DNA from 3 places in the Allobosea sp. 05T433 genome. Region 3 is predicted to be linked to each of the others. Evidence: predicted binding sites of a transcription regulator. Region 3 holds the regulator's gene; each other region holds the start of a gene.

Region 1 (6,127 bases), on a different contig from region 3:
TGCTGCTGGCCGTTTGGACCGTGCTGGGCGACGATCGAGGAGACGGGATCGTTGAAGGGCGCCGAATTCGACCAGTCGCGTACCGCCCGGGTCGGCGTGCGCTCGAGAATCTGCTGCCAGTTCTCCTTGACCTGGATTTCGACGTTGAGCCCCGCCTCTTTCCACATCTCGACCAGGACCTGCGCCGTGGCAGTCTGGTTGGTGTAGTAGTTGTTGAGCAGCCGATAGGGGATCGGATCGCCCTTGTAGCCGGACTGCTTGACCAGCTCGCGCGCCAGCTTCAGATCGAAGGCCGGCACCGCCCAATCGGCGTGGTACATCTCGCCATAATAGGGCCATTGCAGCCCCTTCGGCACGACGGTACGGCCGGCCCAAAGCGATTCGACGATCGCCTGCCGGTCGATCGAATGTGTCATGGCGCGGCGAACCAGCGGATTTTGCAGCTGCGCATGGTTCTTGTCGAACACCGTCAGGCGGTGATTGAGGATGGTCCCGCCCTGTACCTCGAAGGCGGGATTCTTCTCGATCTGCGAGATCTGGTCCGGCGGGATATCGCAGGCGAACTGGTACTGGCCGGAGAGCAGCCCGTTGATGCGGGACGCCGTCTCCGGCACCTCGACAAAACGGATCGACTTCAGCGGCGGGCGGCCACCCCAGTACTCGTCATGGGCCTCGAGCAACAGCGAGACGTCCGGGCGATACTCGGCGATCCGGTAGGGGCCTGTCGTGACCGGCCTGGTCGCCCAGTCGCTATAGGTCTTCGCCTCTTCGAAGGCGCGACGATTCATGATCTCGCTGCCATAGCGCGAGATGCGGCCCTCCATCGTCACGTCGGGCGTGCCGTTGACGAAGCGCACCGTGTATTTGTCGACGATCTCGATGCCGAGCAGAGCCGGCCAGGAGCGGCGCGCCACCGCCGGCACTTCCGCCGGCAGTTCCTTGTTGGCGCGGCCACCACCCACGACGAAGTCGACCGAGATCGTCTTGCCTTGCGACGGCTGCGTGTCGCCGAACATGCGCTGTTTGCTGAAGGAGAACGCGACGTCCTCCGCCGTCAGCTCATCGCCGTTATGGAACTTCACGCCGCGGCGCAGCTTGAGCTCGACGGTCTTGTCGTCGATGCGCTTCCACTCGGTGGCAAGACCGGGAACCGTCTCGAGATTGCCGAGCCAGTTGCGGCCGATCAGCCCCTCCCAGATCGACGAGAAGAAGACACGCTCACCGACATTGGACTGCTCGCGCAGCACGTCGAGCGTGTTGGAATTGGCGATCTTCTGCACTGCGATGGTGATCGAGGGCCGGTTATCGGCCTGCGCGATCGCAAAGCGCGGCAGAATGAGGGCCGAGCCGCCGAGCGCTATTGCGCCGCGACGCGTGAAGGAACCGACCATTGTTCATCTCCTGAGGGGGTGGCGTTGGGAGCGCGCTCCTCGAGCCCGCGCGGGCCGGAGCGGAAATGGGTCAGGGTCCGGTCGGCATGGATCAGCCGCCAGGACAGCGCCTTCTGGGCATAGTCGCGCACCAGGGCGTCATAGGCCGGGTCCTCGGCCAGATTGACGAACTGGTGCGGATCCTTGGCGAGGTCGAAGAAGAGCGGCGGCAGCGCGGCGAAATGGACGTATTTGTAGTGCTCGTCCTGGATCACGCAGAGGCTGGACTGATCCATGTGGAGGCCCAGCACCTGCTCCGGCTGGGAGTAGTGCACGTCGCGGAAATCGTATTCGTAGTGCAGCTCGCTGCGCCAATCCGCCGGCCGTCCCTCGCTGAGGAACGGCATCACCGAGCGCCCGTCGCAGGCGCGCGGCGCCTCGCCGCCGAGCCAGTCGAGAATGGTCGGCATCACGTCGACACTCTCGGTGAAGGAGGCCTCGATCGCACCGCGACGCTCATCCGCTCCGCGCGGGTCCTTCACCACCAACGGAATGCGGAAGCTCTCGTCGTTGAAGCCGATCTTGCCGAGCAGGTGGTGGTCGCCGAGCTGCTCGCCATGATCGCTGGTGAAGACGATGAACGTGTCGTCCCACTGCCCGGTCTCGTCGAGATAGGCGAAAACCCGGCCGAGGCAGTCGTCGATCTCGGTGATCAGGCCGCAATAGGTCGCCCGCATCTGGCGGATTTCAGCCTCGTCCAAGGTCGCGCCCGAGCCTTCTGCGCCGTGGAAGAAGGAGCCGCGCTTGATCGAGTCGATGTAGAACTTGGTCAGCGGATGCTGAGCCGCCTCGGCTTCCGGTGATTCCGCCCGCACCAACCCGGGCATATCCTCCGGGCGGTACATCGCGTGATAGGGCGCCGGCGCAACGAAGGGCGGATGCGGACGATAATAGCCGAGATGCAGGAAGAACGGCCGGCCGGCGCGCCCCTTCAGATAGGTCAGCGCGCGTTCGGTGAAGAAGGTCGAGTCGGAGAATTCCTTGGGGATGCGCGACGGCTTGTCGGTCGCGCCCGGCACCGAGTCCTCGCCCTCCGGCAGCCAGATATCCTCGCGCTTTTCCGGCAGTTCGAAGCCGTTCTGCGCCACCCAGCCGAAATAGCCGTCCATATTGGGCTCGAAGGCGCCGACCGAACGGAAACCGTCCATCAGGTCGCCGAGCACGAGGAAGCGCGGGTCGTTCTTCGAGGTCGCACGCGGGTCGGGCGTCGTCGTGGTGTAGCCGATCAGCGCAGGATCATAGCCGATGGCGCGCAGCGCCTTGCCGAGATTGAAATGGCGCTGGTCGAGCGGCACCGTGTTCTGCACGGCGCGGTGGTTCATCAGGTAGAGGCCGGTGAGCAGGCTGGCCCGGGCCGGACCGCAAGGCACGCAGGCCGTGACATGGTTGCGGAAGGTCACGCCCTCCGCGCAAAGGCGATCGAGATTCGGCGTCTTCAGGAAGGGATCGCGCCCCTCGGCCCGCATCAGATGCGGTATGAAATCGGCGCGCCATTGGTCGACGACGATCAGGAGAACATTCTGGCGTTTCATTCTCGGCAATCCAGCTGTGAGGCCGCCTGCCTAGGTCGCCTGGATGACGCCGGGATGACTGTTGGATGAAAGCCAGGGCAGCCATCTTGCGAGTGTTCGCCAAGCTGGAATGGTGACCTTGCGTCTCTGCCCAGCGCGCTGCCGGTGCGCCAGCAATGTCGGAGTTGCGCGCTGACGAAGGCGGGATGCCCCGCAGGTCACGTACGTCCAGCGCATGAGGCAAAGCCTTTCGAGCACCTCGCCGTCCAGAGGCGTTTATCCCGGTTCGAGAGCGATCTTTGAAAAGACGTTTCATTGACCGAAGCAACCTGATGCAGAATGATCATAGTATCGACGGTGTCGATCGCGGGATTTGCTGGAGCAGCTTGCACCGCGTCACCAAAGCTAAAAGCACCACGAATGCATTCGTGGGCTCCCGATTGCTGGAGACACGTTCATGACTGAATCAACATCGAAGAGAATTCCACTTTATATTCATAAAACTGCGTCTGATCGGGCGCATCGATGTTGAACGCTCCTGCGTGCCGGGCCTGAACGGCACCGCGCCCCGCTCCTCCTGATCCCGCGTGGGTAACGCCGCTCAGCTCGGCCGGGGCGGAGCCATGCCGAACACCGTCGACGCCTCGGATTTGGGTCAGACAGTGTTCTGGCCCGCTCGGAACGTCCCACCACCCCTCTTTTCGGCTCGGCCGCTGGCCGGCTCGGTCGGCGAACGCACGGCTTGATCGACAGCCGTTGCGAGATCGCTGCGTCCAAACCCGCCCGCATGGCTTGAAGGATTCCCCATGAGCATCGTCACGCGCTTGCCAACAGCTTCGCCCACGATTCGCGACGAAGCAGCAGCATTCCGTGCCGCTTTCCGCCACCTCGCTGGCGGGGTCAGTGTCATCACGACCGGCGCAGGCGAGGATCGGACCGGCCTCACGGCGACCTCGGTCGCCTCGCTCTCGGCCGAGCCTCCGACCGTCATGTTCGGACTCAACCGCACATCGTCGAGCTATCCGACCCTGCAGCGGTATCGCACCTTCGGCATCAACTTCCTGAATGCGGCGCAGAAGCAGATCGCGTATCGCTTCGCCGGACGGAACGGCGAGAAGGGCGTCGAGCGCTTCCGGCACGCCGAATGGACCACCGCCGCAACCGGCGCCCCACTCCTGGTGGGCACGCTCGCCTCCCTCGACTGCGAAGTCGAGGAACTGATCGAGCGCCATTCCCACAGCATCGTCATCGGCCGCGTGCGGGCCGTCAGATTCGGCGCCGACGAAGCGGCCCTCGTCTACTGGCGGGGCGACTACGAGCGCCTCGGCTGGATGGCGGACGAGGCCGCGGCGGCGCTCGGCCTGCGGGCGCTCTGATTCCACCCGCCCCAAACCCGCACGCAGACCTGCATTCACGAAGGCCGCTCCAATGACCTATCGCCTCAGCCTGCTCGAAAAGAGCCCCGTCTTCGACGACGAGACCGGCAGCATCGCCCTCGCCCGCTCGGTCGCACTTGCTCAGAATGCGGAGCGCTGGGGCTATCACCGTTTCTGGCTCGCCGAGCATCATGGCATGGCGGGCGTCGCCAGTTCCTCTCCGGAAGTGCTGGCGGCCTATATCCTGGCCAGCACCTCGCGCATTCGGGTCGGGTCGGGCGGCGTCCTTCTCCAGCATTACAGCCCCTACAAGGTGGCGGAGAACTTCCACGTCCTCGCCTCACTCGCACCGGGCCGGGTCGATCTCGGCATCGGCAAGGCGCCGGGCGGACTGCCACTGGCCACGCGCGCGCTGCAATGGGGACATGATCCCGCCGTCCGGCGCGAGTTCGGCACGCAGTTGCGCCAACTCGGCGCCTATCTCGATCACGGAACGGACGCTGGCCAGGCCCTCGACCGGCCCCTTGTAGCGCCAATCCCGCCCGAGGTGCCGCAGCGCTTCCTGCTCGGCGGCAGCCCGGAAAGCGCGCGACTTGCCGCCGAACAGGGCTGGCAGTTCGTCTTTGCCGGTCAGCTCAATGGCGATCACGCAGCGATCGAGGCAAGCATCGAGGCCTTCGCCAATGCAGGAGGCCCTGGCACGCCGCTCCTCGCGGTGACCGCGCTGGCCGCCGAGAGCAACGTGGAAGCCGAACGGATCGCGGACGGGCTGCAGATCGTGCGTCTCTACCTCAACGATGGTCAGGCTCTCAATGTCGGCAGCGAAGCGCAGGCCGCGGAATACGCCCGGCAAGCGGGCGTGACCTCCTACCGCACGGAGTTGCGCCGCCCGAGCATCGTCGCCGGCACGCCGGGCCGGGTCCGGCGCGAGCTCGATGCGCTGCACCGGCGCTTCGGCATCGCTGAATTCATCCTCGATACGCCGGCAGCCGCCCGGCAGCAGCGGCTCGCGTCGATCGCGCTGCTCGCCGACGAAGTCCTGACGGCCGCGGCCTGACCACTTTCTCCACCGGAGCACGTTCCATGAGCAAGAAACCCATCACTTTCGGCATCATGCTGCAGGGCCCGGGCAGCCATATGAACTCCTGGCGCCATCCCAGCAGCCCTGCCGATGCCAGCGTCAATTTCGACTTCTTCGTCCGCACCGCGCGCAAGGCGGAGAGTGCCGGCATCGCCTTCGCCTTTGTCGCCGACGGGCTCTACATCAACGACAAGTCGATCCCGCATTTCCTGAACCGCTTCGAGCCGCTGACGATCCTGTCGGCGCTGGCTGCTTCGACCAGCAAGCTCGGCCTCGTCGGCACCGTCTCGACCTCCTACAGCGATCCCTTCACCATCGCGCGCCAGTTCGCCTCGCTTGATCTGATCTCGGGCGGGCGCGCCGGCTGGAATGCGGTGACCTCGCCGCTCGAAGGCTCGGGCCGCAACTATAGCCGGCCGCATCCGGAGCATGCCCTCCGCTATGAGATCGCCACCGAATATCTCGATGTCATCAAGGGCCTTTGGGATTCCTGGGACGACGATGCCTTCCCGCGGGACCGCGAGAACGGCGTCTTCTTCGACAAGGCCAAGCTCCACACGCTGGGGCACAAGGGCCGCTTCTTCCAGGTCGAGGGGCCGCTGAACATTTCCCGCTCCGCGCAAGGGCAGCCGGTCGTCTTCCAGGCAGGCGCCTCCGACGCTGGGATCGGGCTTGCCGGCAAGCACGCGGATGCCGTCTTCAGCAACAATGTCGCACTCGAGGAGGCCC
Region 2 (6,127 bases), on a different contig from region 3:
GGCCGAGACGACTCCCGGTCCGCTGATCATGGTCACCCAGTTTGTGGGCTTCATGGGGGCCTATCGGGCACCGGGTTCGCTTCATCCCCTCCTTGCCGGCACGCTCGGGGGCCTGCTCACCACCTGGGTGACCTTCGTCCCCTGCTTTCTCTGGATCTTCCTCGGCGCGCCCTTCATGGAGACGATGCGCAGCAACAAAGCCCTGTCCGCCGCCTTGTCGGCGATCACCGCGGCTGTCGTCGGCGTCATTCTCAATCTCGCGATCTGGTTTGCGCTCCACGTGCTGTTTTCAGAGCTGCGCGAGGTTCATAGGTTTGGCGTGACAGTCGACGTGCCTGAGCTCAGCTCCGTCAACATCCCGTCTCTGATCCTGACAATTGGCGCGCTGTTGGCGGTGTTTCGCTTCAAGGTCGGCATGATCGGGGTGCTGGCGGCATGCTCCGTCCTTGGGGTCCTCTTTGGATTCGTCACGGGATCGATCTAGCGGCCGGCCACGCACCTGTTCGCAGCCGACGCGGTCCTGGCGTTTGGAGCCAGGGCTGCTGGCGGCCGGCGGCTCACGCGCCACCGGAGATCTTGATGCGCATGAGAAGATGGGCCCTCCCCCTGTTCGCACTGGCAGCAGCCGGACAGATCTCGACGACATGGGCGCAGCATCGCCCCGAGCTGAAAGGCTTCAGGCGCATTCACGGCACAGCGATCGATCGCTTGATGTCGGGGAAGGAATTCAGTGACGGCGTGCACTGGCGTTACAGCTTCCAGCCCGGCGGCAACCTCACGGAATATGCGATGAGCCGCCGGCAGGATCTCCGCTGGTTCGCCAAGGGCGACGCGCTCTGCTGGCAATCAGCGCGGGGCGAGGACTGCTTCGAAGTCTGGACATCCAGCACAACATTGCAGCTTCAACCGCAAGGGCTGGGTGTGCCCTATGAGGGCAGGCTGTCGCGGCAAACGCGATAGGTCCGCCCGTGGGATGAGGTTCCCCTGCCCCCGGCTCAGAAGCGCTTGCTCGACAGGACGTCGAAGGTCTTGCCGATCGTCGCCAGGGCCTTGTCGTAATCGGCGAGCGATACACAGGCGATCAGCGCGTCGATGATGGCAAGTTGTGCGATCCGGCTAGTCATCGCCTCGGTGCGGAACTGCGTTTCGCGCGCCATCGTGTGCAGCACGATATCGGCATGGGCGAGCAGCGGCGACTTGCCGAAATTGGTGATGCAGATCGTCGTCGCGCCGGCTTCCTTGGCAAGTTTCGTGGCTGCAACCGTCTCGAGCGTGCTGCCGGAATGGGAGATGGTGATCACCGCCACGTCAGGCCCGGTCAACGAGGCGCTGATCGCCTGGACATGGGAATCGACCACGACCTTCGCCTCGATGCCGATGCGCAGCAGGCGGTAATTGGCATCCTCGGCGATCGGGGCCGCGCTGCCGATGCCGTAGAGCTCGACGCGGCGCGCCTTCAGGATCGCGGCGACCGCGGCCTCCATCGCCGTGGTGTCGAGCACCTTCATCGTGTCGTGCAGGGCCTGGAGATCGCTGCGGAAGATCTTTTCGATCACCGCACCGGTGTCGTCGGAACGGGCCAGATCCTCGTGGATGAACTGAACCGGTTGCACCAGATCGCGCGCCAGCGCGATCTTGACCTGCTGGAAGCCCCGCGCGCCGAGCTGCTGGCAGAGCGAGATGACGCTGCCCTCGCTCGCGCCGGTGCGCTCGGCCACTTCGGTGACCGACATATGCACCACCTCGGCGGCATGGGTCATGAAGAAATCGGCGATGCGGGCAGCTTTGGGCGGCAGGTTGGCGCGCAGCGCCTGCAGGCGTTCGAGTGCCCCCTCGAGACCGGGCGTGCCGGTGCCCTTGCGCCTTTCGGTGCCTGGTTCGCCGGGGGCGGCCTCGGCCGATCCGGGATTGCGATTCGACGCCGTCATGCCGGGAAGGCCAGCATGCCGGCCGGGTCACGACAAGGCGCATTCGCCGCGATGGCGGGGAAGACCCCGTCGCGAAGCTCGAAATAGCGCAGGCCAAGGCGCCGTGCGCCCTCACCATCGGTCGCCGGGTTGTCCCCAACCATCAGCACCGCATTCCTGGACAGCCCGAGCAGCGCCAGGCCGGCCTCGAACAAGGCGGGTTCCGGCTTGCCGATGATGCGGTACGGCACGGGGCCAGTGCAGGCGAGCAGCGCCGCCAGCAATGCGCCGGTCTCCGGCACCACCGCGCCATCCGGGCCGGGATGGACGAGATCGGGATTGGCAGCGACGAGCTCGGCGCCGCTGCGTACCGCATTGGCTGCAAGCATCAGGCGTTCATAGGAAAAATGCCGGTCGCGTCCGAGAAAGACGATGTCCGGCCGCTCCTGCACCGGGACAAGGCCGCGGTCGCGGGCATGGATCATCAGGCTCTTGCTGGCCATCATGGAGATGCGGGCTCGGGGCTGCCGGCGCGCGATTTCGTCGAGCGCGGTCGAGCCGGCAAGAACGATCCGGCGCGGCGCGATGACCAGGCCAAGACGCTTCAGGGCACGCGACAATTCGAGCGGCGTATGCTCGGCATCGTTGGAGACGATGACGAAACGGCCGTCCAGGCTTTCGAGAAAGGCATTGGCGCCGGGAAGCATCTGCCGGCCGCGCACCAGGGTGCCGTCGAGATCGACGAGACACCCCTGAATGCCGTGAAACGACCCCATCGCGCGAATCCAAACCCTGTCAGCAAGTGAGGCTCGTCCATGAACTGAGATAAACTCAGTGTCAAATTCAATATCGAATGAGATTATTTCATCATCCTGTCGTGAAGCGCGGCCAAGAACGAGCCCGTCGCAGCACGGGCCACGACTGAGGCCGGGCATGCAGGGCGACGTCCGGCGGCTCCAGGCAGGAGGAAGACATGCTTGAATTCCTCGTAGGCCGGCTGCTGCGCATGGGCATCACGCTTTGGGTGATCGCCTCGGTCGTCTTCCTCGCCACGCGCCTGACGGGCAACCCGATCGACTTCCTGATGCCGGAAGGGCTGGATGCCGCCTCGCGCCGCGAGATGATTGCCTATTGGGGGCTCGATCGTTCCGTCGCCGAGCAGTACTGGCTGTTCTGGCGCTCGCTTCTTTCAGGCGATTTCGGCCTGGGATTGATGGAGCGCCGGCCGGTCGCGACGATCTTCACCGAACGGCTCTGGCAGAGCGCCTCGCTCCTGGTCGCGACCCTGGCGCTGACGATCTGCATCGGCGTGCCGGCCGGTATCCTGGCTGCCGTCTGGCGCGGCCAGGGGCGCGGCAGCGCCGTGCTCTTCACGGCCTTTTTCTGCTACGCCATCCCGAATTTCGTGCTCGCCATCCTGCTGCTGCTGGTCTTCTCCTACACGCTGCACTGGCTGCCCAGCGCCGGCTCGGCCACACTCGCGCATTACGTCATGCCGACGGTCGCGCTCTCGGCCTATTTCGTCGCGGCGCTGGTCCGCTACACTCGCAACGCCATGCTCGACGTCCTCTCGCAGGACTATATGCGCACGGCCCGGGCCAAGGGGCTCGCCGAGAGCAGCATCATTCTCCATCACGGCCTGCGCAACGCGTTGATCCCGGTCATCACGGTGCTCGGCCTGCAAATCACCACGCTCGTCTCGGGAGCGGTGGTGGTCGAGACCGTCTTCGCCTGGAACGGCGTCGGCGACCTGCTGGTCGGAGCGACGCTGCGCCGCGACTATCCCGTCCTGCAATTCGGCGTCCTCGTCGTCGCCTCCGCCGTCATCGTCGTCAACCTACTGGTCGATCTCGCCTATGCGCTGGTCGATCCGCGCGTGCGCCTGGCTGGAGCCTGAGCGGTCATGACCGATACCCTCGACGCCAAAATTGCAGGTGCCAAGATCGTGCTTGCCCCGCAGCACAAGCCGCGCCGGCGCTTCGCGCGTCCGGCCGGCATGAACGCCCTGGTCGTCGCGGCCGCGCTTCTGGCGCTCGTGCTCGTCCTCCTGGCGGTGCTCGCGCCCGTGCTTGCGCCCTTCGACCCCGACCAGCAGAAACTGCTGGCGCGGCTGCGGCCCCCGCTCGGTTTCGAGCGCGCCAATCCGGCGCATTGGCTCGGCACCGATCAACTCGGCCGCGATCTGCTCTCGCGCTGTCTGTACGGCCTCAGGCTGACGCTGGCGCTCGCGCTGTTTGGAACGCTGATCGGGCTCGTCATCGGCGTCGCGCTCGGGCTCGTCGCCGGGCAACTCGGAGGCCGGGTCGATGCGCTGGTCATGGGGCTCGTCGACATCAAGCTGTCACTGCCCTTCACGCTCGTCGCGCTGCTCGTGGTTGCGCTGGCGGGAACCGATGTCGCGGTGCTGATCGGCGTGCTGGGCATCGCCTATTGGGCCCATTTCACCAGGCTTGTGCGCGCCCAGGTCCTCGGCCTGCGGGAACTGCCCTTCATCGAGGCGGCCCGAGCCGCCGGAGCGACCCGCTGGCACATCGCGACCGTCCACATGATCCCCAATATCGTCTCGCCGGTCGTGGTGATGGCGAGCCTGAACTTCTCGAACCTGATCCTGCTGGAATCCGCCCTCTCCTTCCTCGGGCTCGGCGTCCAGCCCCCCACTGCCACGCTCGGCTCCATGGTCGGCCAGGGGCGCGACTACATGGCCTCCGCACCCTGGATCGTGGTGGTGCCGGCTGCGGCGATCGTGCTCGTGAGCCTCGCCGCCATGCTGCTCGGCGATTTCCTGCGCGACCATTTCGACGTGCGCCTGCGCGAACGCTGACGCGCCGCCTCCACCTTGCCTGCCGAACCACCTTCGCTCCAACCGAAAGGGCTGAACTGATGCTCAAGACCTTGCTGAAGACCGCGCTCGCCGCCGCGCTCGCGACAACCGCCCTGACCGGGCTTGCTCGCGCCCAGGAGCTCAAGGTCGGCGTGCAGAACATGGCGCCCTGGCTCGATCCCGGCCGCGATTTCTCCAATGTCGGCTCGCAGTTCTATTTCAACGCCTTCGACCCGCTGATCGGCAAGGACGCCACCCGCGCCGAGAGCGTCTGGCAGCCGGGCATCGCCACGAGCTGGAAGCAGGTTTCTCCGACCGAGATCGAACTCAAGATCCGCCAGGGCGTGACCTTCCACAACGGCGCTCCGATGACGGTCGAGGATGTGGTCTTCTCCTTCGACCGCATCATCAACGCGAGTTTTGCGCCCTATAGCGTGCGCAAGCGCGACACGCTGCCCAACATGGCCAAGGTCGAGGCGGTCGATGCCGAGACCGTGCGGATCACCGCGACGAAGCCCGAACCGCTGTTCGACACCCTGCTCAATGTGCAGCAGGGCATGATCGTACCTAAGAAATACATCATGGCCCTGACGGGCGATCCGAACGTCGCCGAGCCGGCCGATTTCGAGGCCTTCGCGCTGAAGCCCGTCGGCACCGGCCCCTACAAGATCACCGAATTCGTGCCGAACCAGCGCCTCGTCTATGAGCGCTTCGACGGCTTCTGGGGCGAGAAGGCGCCGTTCCAGAAGGTCACGGTGCAACGCATCCCGGAACTCTCGGGCCGGTTGACGGCCTTGAAGAATGCCGAGGTCGACCTGATCACCAATGTCCCGCCGGACCAGCTCGAGCCGATCGCCTCGGACGCGAAGCTCAAGGTCGAGGGCATGCAGACGCCGCTCTTTCACGTCGTCATCTTCAATACGCAGAACCCGAAGATGGCCCATCCGAAGCTGCGCCAGGCGCTCTCCTACGCCATCGACCGCAAGACGCTGAACGAGGCGCTCTGGTTCGGCAAGGCGAAGGTGCCGACGAGCCATAGCTTCCAGCAGTTCGGCCAGCTCTACATGCCCGAGCTCGCCACCTTCGAGTACGATCCGGCCAAGGCCAAGGCCCTGCTCAAGGAAGCCGGCTATGACGGCACCCCGATCCGCTACGACGTTCAGGCCGCCTACTACACCAATGGCCTGCTCGCCGCGCAGGCGATCCAGGAGATGTGGGCCGCCATCGGCGTCAAGACCCAGCTCAACGTCACCGAGCAATGGACCGGCTCCGATCCGACCATGATGGCGCGCGCCTGGTCGAACCCGATGTATTTCCCGGATCCCGCGGGCGCCTTCGGCATCATGTGGGCTCCGACCGGCAATTCCGCCTCGGAAGGTCGCTTCAAGGCTGACGACGC
Region 3 (6,127 bases):
GGTGCTGCTCGCGGGCATCATCGCCTCGATGATCATCGGCGGCTGGCCCGCCTTCCGCGAATTCGGCCTTGGTTTCATCACGTCCAGCGTCTGGGACACCCAGAACGAGCAGTATGGCGCCTGGCCTGCCATCGTAGGCACCTTGTCGACCGCGCTGATCGCGCTGGTCCTTGGCGTGCCGCTCTCGCTCGGCATCGCCGTCTACCTCACCCAGCTCGCGCCGCCCTGGTTCAAGCGCCCGGTCTCGACGACGATCGAGCTGCTCGCCGCCGTGCCCTCGATCATTTACGGCATGTGGGGTCTCTTCGTTTTCGTGCCGCTCTTCGCGGCCTATGTGCAGATCCCGGTCTCGAACATCGTCGAAGGCATTCCGCTGGTCGGCACCGTGCTGTATTCGCGCTCGCCCTCGGGGCTCGGCATCCTGACGGCCGGCATCATCCTCGCCTTCATGATCATCCCCTTCATCGCCTCGATCACCCGCGACATGCTGGAGCAGATCCCGTCCGTGCTGCGTGAGAGCGCCTATGGCATCGGCGCCACGACCTGGGAGGTCGTGCGCCATGTGCTGGTGCCGCAGGCCGGCGTCTCGATCATCGGCGCGATCATGCTCGGTCTTGGCCGCGCGCTTGGCGAGACCATGGCGGTGACCTTCGTCGTCGGCAATGCCAACCGGCTTTCGGCCTCGATCATGGACCCCGGCTCGACCATTGCCTCGCGCATCGCCAACGAATTCAACGAGGCGATGGGCCTGCAGCTCAACGCGCTGATCGCGCTCGGCTGCATCCTCTTCTTCGTCACCTTCGTCGTCCTCGTGATCGCGCGTATCCTTGTCGCGCGCGTCAAGTCCTTCTGAGCGGAGCCTGGCCATGAACAGCGCCGTCACCCCGCCCGCAACGACGCCTCATCAGGTCTGGGGCCGCGTCCGCCCCGCGCGCCGCACCGCGGATCGGGCGATGAAGATCATCGCCACCAGCTTCACCCTTCTCGCCATCTTCGTGCTGTTCTGGATTCTCGGCATGCTGCTCGTGAAGGGGATCGGCGGGCTCTCCGTCGCGACCTTCACCCAGGTGACGCCCGGTCCCGGCAGCGAGGGGGGCGGCCTTGCCAACGCCATTGTCGGCTCGATCGTGCTGACCTTCCTCGGCATCGCCGTGGCGACGCCGGTGGGCGTGCTCGCCGGCACCTACCTTGCCGAATACGGCAAGGGCTCCAAGCTCGCGGACCTGATCCGTTTCATCAACGACATCCTGCTCTCGGCGCCGTCGATCCTGATCGGCCTCTTCGTCTACGTCATCCTGGTCGAGCCATTCCGCGGCTATTCCGGCTGGGCCGGCGGCGTGGCGCTGGGCATCATCGCGATCCCGGTGATCGTGCGCACCACCGAGGACATGCTGCGCCTCGTGCCGAGCTCGTTGCGTGAAGCCGGTGCTGCGCTCGGCGCCCCGCCTTCGGTCGTCATCACCAGCGTGACCTGGCGGGCGGCGAAATCCGGCATGGTCACCGGTATCCTGCTGGCCCTGGCGCGCATCGCCGGCGAGACGGCGCCGCTGATCTTCACTGCGCTGAACAACAATTTCTGGTTCTCGCCCAGCCTCGTCGGCGGCGTCTCCAACCTGCCGGTGACGATCTACCAGTTCGCCTCCGCCCCCTATGAGAACTGGCAGCAACTCGCCTGGGCCGGTTCGCTGATCATCACCGTCTCGATCCTGTGCCTCTCGCTTATCGCCCGCCGTATCGTGCGGGGCGGCAAATGAACGGCCTTAAACCCTCGTCGCGTTCGATCTGAAGGAACAAGTCGATGCTTTCGACGCTGGAACTGAGCCCGCAAGCGCTTGATGCCGAGGCCCCCGTCCGGATCGCGGTCAAGAACCTCGATTTCTACTACGGCGAGCACAAGGCGCTGAAGAACATCAATCTCGACTTCCGGGACCGCCATGTCACGGCCCTGATCGGACCGTCGGGCTGCGGCAAGTCGACCCTGCTGCGCATTTTCAACCGGATCTACTCGCTTTATCCCGAGCAGCGCGCCACCGGCGAGATCCTGCTCGACGGCCGCAACGTCATCAGCAACGATATCGATGTGAACGAGCTGCGCTCGCGCGTCGGCATGGTGTTCCAGAAGCCGACGCCCTTCCCGATGTCGATCTACGACAATGTCGCATTCGGCATCCGCCTCTACGAGAAGCCACCGAAATCCGAGCTCGATGACCGCGTCGAGGGTGCGCTGCGCCGTTCCGCGCTCTGGGACGAGGTCAAGGACAAGCTGAAGACCTCCGGCATGGGCCTGTCCGGCGGCCAGCAGCAGCGCCTCTGCATTGCGCGGACCATTGCCCAGAAGCCGGAAGTCATCCTGTTCGACGAGCCGACCTCGGCGCTCGATCCGATCTCGACCGGCAAGATCGAGGACCTGCTCGAGCAGCTCAAGACCGACTTCACCATCGTCATCGTCACCCACAACATGCAGCAGGCGGCGCGTATCTCGCAGTACACCGCCTTCATGTATCTCGGTGAGGTGATCGAATTCGACGCCACCAACACCATCTTCATGAACCCGCACAAGAAGCAGACGCAGGACTACGTCACCGGCCGCTTCGGCTGAACCGGCGCCCAGCCTTCCAACTGCTTTGCCGACAAAGGATACGCCGCGATGACTGATCACATCGTCCGCTCATATGATGCCGATCTCGAGGGGATCCGCCGCAGCCTGGCCGAGATGGGGGGCATGTCGGAGCGCATGCTCGGCGATTCGACAGTCGCCCTGGTGCGCCGCGACACCGGGCTGGCACAGAAGGTCATCAGCGCCGACCAGCGCCTCGACAATCTGCAGCGCGAGGTAGAGGAGAAGGCGGTGCTCACCATCGCCCGGCGCCAGCCGCTCGCCAACGACCTGCGCGAGCTGATCTCCGCCATCCGCATCGCCGCCGATATCGAGCGTGTCGGCGATCTCGCCAAGAATATCGCCAAGCGCGCGGTCGCCATCTCCGGCCAGTTCCAGCCGCCGTCGCGCGCGGTCGTCGGCCTCGAGCATATGAGCCGCCTGGTTCAGGCCCAGCTCAAGGACGTGCTCGACGCTTACGCCGTCAGCAACGAGCAGAAGGCCATGGAGGTCTGGCGCCGCGACGATGAGATCGACGCGCTCTATACCTCGCTCTTCCGCGAGCTGCTCACCTATATGATGGAAGACCCGCGCAACATCACCTTCTGCACGCATCTCCTGTTCTGCGCCAAGAATGTCGAGCGCATCGGCGACCACACCACCAACATCGCCGAGACGATCCACTATCTCGTCACGGGCGAAGCCTTGGACGCAGCCCGCCCGAAGCTCGACACGACCAATATCCTTCTGGACGCCGCCACCGGTGAGTGACCGGCGCCCGACACCTTTGGGACCGAGTGAGACATGCCTGCACGCATCCTGATCGTTGAGGACGAAGAGCCGCTGACCCTGTTGCTGCGCTACAATCTCGAAGCCGAGGGCTTCGAGGTCGACAGCGTCGCGCGTGGCGACGATGCCGAGCTGCATCTGCGCGATCATACGCCGGACCTCGTGCTGCTCGACTGGATGCTGCCGGGCCTTTCCGGCATCGAGCTCTGCCGGAGGCTGCGGACCCGTCGCGATACCGAGCGGGTGCCGATCATCATGCTCACCGCCCGCGGCGAGGAAACCGAGCGTGTGCGCGGCCTCGCCACCGGGGCCGACGACTATGTCGTCAAGCCGTTCTCGCTGCCCGAGCTGATCGCCCGCATCCAGGCGTTGCTACGCCGCGCCAAGCCGGGTCATGTCGCCGGCCTGTTGGCCGCCGGCGATCTCGAACTCGACCGCACCACCCGCCGTGTCCGCCGCTCAGGCAGCGAGCTGCATCTCGGCCCGACCGAGTTCCGCCTGCTCGAATTCCTGATGCAGGCGCCGGGGCGGGTCTATTCCCGGGCCCAGCTGCTCGACGCGGTCTGGGGCCGCGACGTCTATATCGACGAGCGCACCGTCGACGTCCATGTCGGCCGGCTGCGCAAGGCGATCACTCCTGACAACGCCAAGGACCCGCTGCGGACCGTGCGCGGTGCCGGCTATGCCTTCGACGAGACCTTTGCGCGGAGCTGAGACTTGGATCATCGGGGACTTGGATCATCGGGCCGGATATCGAATCCGCCCGACGATCTAACCGTCTATGGTTGCATCGGCCTTCCCGAAAACCGCAATCCACCTTTCGGGCCGATACCCTAGCGCGGCCCTGCGATAATAATCGCCGCGCCGGCGAGGCAGATCAGCCCACCGATAATGTCCCAGCGGTCGGGGCGAAAGCCTTCCACGGCCCAGAGTAGACGCCGCCATAGGCGGCATAGGCCCGTCCGGCGGCTTCGCTCTCCGCCAGCGTCAGCAGCCAGGCGAACAGGGCGAGCGAAAACAGTCCGGGTACGAGCCACCAGATGGGCTTGTCGAGCCGGAGCCAGCCCCAGAACGCGAAACAGCCGGCGATTTCGAGAATGGCTGCGCCGAAATAGGCGGCGATGGTCGGCATGGTTCGTCCCTGTCGATGGCCTTCGGGGCGGGATTACCCTTGACCGCAGGGCGCGCTGACGGCAAGCCGGACCGATGCCCACACATCACGTCGCCATTATTGGAGCAGGGCCCTCCGGGCTGATCGCGGCCGAGCGCCTTGCGGCAGCCGGGGACACCGTCACGATCTACGATCGCATGCCCTCGCCGGCCCGCAAATTCCTGCTGGCCGGGCGCGGCGGATTGAACCTTACCCATTCCGAACCGCTCGACAGGTTCCTGCCCCGCTATCGCGATGCGCAAGCCTGGCTGGAGCCGGCCATTCGCGCCTTCCCGCCACAATCCCTGCGCGACTGGGCCGATGCGCTCGGGCAGGACACGTTCGTCGGCAGCAGCGGCCGCGTCTTCCCGCGCGCCATGAAGGCCTCGCCCCTGCTGCGGGCATGGCTGCGCCGGCTCGATGGTCTCGGCGTCGCCTTCGCGCCTGGGCAGCGCTGGACCGGCTGGAGCGAAGCGGGAGCTCTGACGTTCCGGAGCCGCGATGGCGCCGATGTCGAGGCGCGGCCCGACGCGACGCTGCTCGCGCTCGGCGGTGCGAGCTGGCCACGGCTGGGTTCGGATGGTGGCTGGGCACCCTTGTTGGCGGCGCGCGGCGTTGCGATCGCGCCGCTGCGCCCGGCCAATGGCGGTTTCACGGTCGATTGGTCCCAGACCATGCGAGAGCGTTTTGCCGGAGTACCGTTGAAGCGCATCGTCCTGAGCTTCGGCGGCCAATCCGTGCCCGGCGAGGCGATGATCGATGCGACGGGTCTGGAAGGCGGCGCGGTCTATGCACTCTCTGCCCCGATTCGCGAGACGATCCTGCGCGAGGGCAGGGCGGTCATCACCATCGATCTGCGGCCCGATCACGAGGCGGCACTGCTGGTCCAGCGCCTCGCGCATCGTCGCAAGGGCGTGACGCTGAGCAATCATCTGCGCAAGGCTGCAGGTCTTGCTCCATCCGCGATTGCGCTGCTGCGCGAAGCGGCGAAGGGGCCACTCCCCGAAGACGCGGAGAGGCTGGCCGCACTGATCAAGGCCGCGCCTCTGGTGCTCACCGGTCTCAGACCGATCGAGCGGGCGATCTCCACCGCCGGTGGCGTCGCCGCGGCCGAGGTCGAGGAAGGCTTCATGCTGAAACGCTTGCCCGGTACCTTTGTCGCAGGCGAGATGCTGGATTGGGAGGCGCCGACCGGCGGCTATCTGCTGCAGGCCTGTTTCGCGACCGGAGTCGCAGCTGCAGCAGGGATTCAGGCCTGGCTCGCGGATAGCTGAACGATCGCCTCAGGAGATCGCGATGATCTCGACCGCCTCAGTGCCGATGCTGACGCTCTCGCCAATGCCCTTGCCCATCAGCGCGCTCGCCAACGGCGCGACATAGGGCAGCGTTCCGTGTGCCGGATCGGCCTCGTCCTCGCCGACCAGCCGCCAGTTCTGCTCGCGCCCATCGGCCCGGCGGATCGTCACTGTCGAGCCGAAGCGGACGATGTCGTGCCTTTCCTGCGCAGGGGCCAGCTTGGCGCTGGCGCGCCGCGCCGCCCAGTAGCGGAACTCGCGCCGCGTCTGAGCGATCTCGGTGCGGTCGCCTCCGGC

What was found. The regulator PhoB, encoded in region 3, activates phosphate uptake and scavenging genes when phosphate is short. The targets are predictions, from matches to a motif close to TGTCATNNANCTGTCAT.
Region 1: the regulator PhoB is predicted to act here: its motif matches at 3,017-3,033, upstream of pehA (phosphoric/sulfuric ester hydrolase PehA).
Region 2: the regulator PhoB is predicted to act here: its motif matches at 2,770-2,786, upstream of AC1DGP_RS20110 (HAD-IIA family hydrolase).

What each region holds. Positions count from the first base shown of each region.
Region 1 is NZ_JBFTKS010000007.1:222,670-228,796, reverse strand. It holds gene AC1DGP_RS12400 (ABC transporter substrate-binding protein) at 1-1,391, opposite strand, end outside; gene pehA (phosphoric/sulfuric ester hydrolase PehA) at 1,358-2,962, opposite strand; gene AC1DGP_RS12390 (flavin reductase family protein) at 3,748-4,317, shown strand; gene AC1DGP_RS12385 (LLM class flavin-dependent oxidoreductase) at 4,370-5,374, shown strand; gene AC1DGP_RS12380 (LLM class flavin-dependent oxidoreductase) at 5,401-6,127, shown strand, end outside.
Region 2 is NZ_JBFTKS010000014.1:144,682-150,808, forward strand. It holds gene chrA (chromate efflux transporter) at 1-484, shown strand, start outside; gene AC1DGP_RS20100 (hypothetical protein) at 580-960, shown strand; gene AC1DGP_RS20105 (MurR/RpiR family transcriptional regulator) at 996-1,928, opposite strand; gene AC1DGP_RS20110 (HAD-IIA family hydrolase) at 1,925-2,683, opposite strand; gene AC1DGP_RS20115 (ABC transporter permease) at 2,881-3,804, shown strand; gene AC1DGP_RS20120 (ABC transporter permease) at 3,811-4,728, shown strand; gene AC1DGP_RS20125 (ABC transporter substrate-binding protein) at 4,788-6,127, shown strand, end outside.
Region 3 is NZ_JBFTKS010000009.1:125,004-131,130, reverse strand. It holds gene pstC (phosphate ABC transporter permease subunit PstC) at 1-853, shown strand, start outside; gene pstA (phosphate ABC transporter permease PstA) at 867-1,754, shown strand; gene pstB (phosphate ABC transporter ATP-binding protein PstB) at 1,799-2,599, shown strand; gene phoU (phosphate signaling complex protein PhoU) at 2,648-3,367, shown strand; gene phoB (phosphate regulon transcriptional regulator PhoB) at 3,401-4,099, shown strand; partial or broken gene AC1DGP_RS14840 (YnfA family protein) at 4,219-4,517, opposite strand; gene AC1DGP_RS14835 (TIGR03862 family flavoprotein) at 4,592-5,809, shown strand; gene greA (transcription elongation factor GreA) at 5,819-6,127, opposite strand, start outside.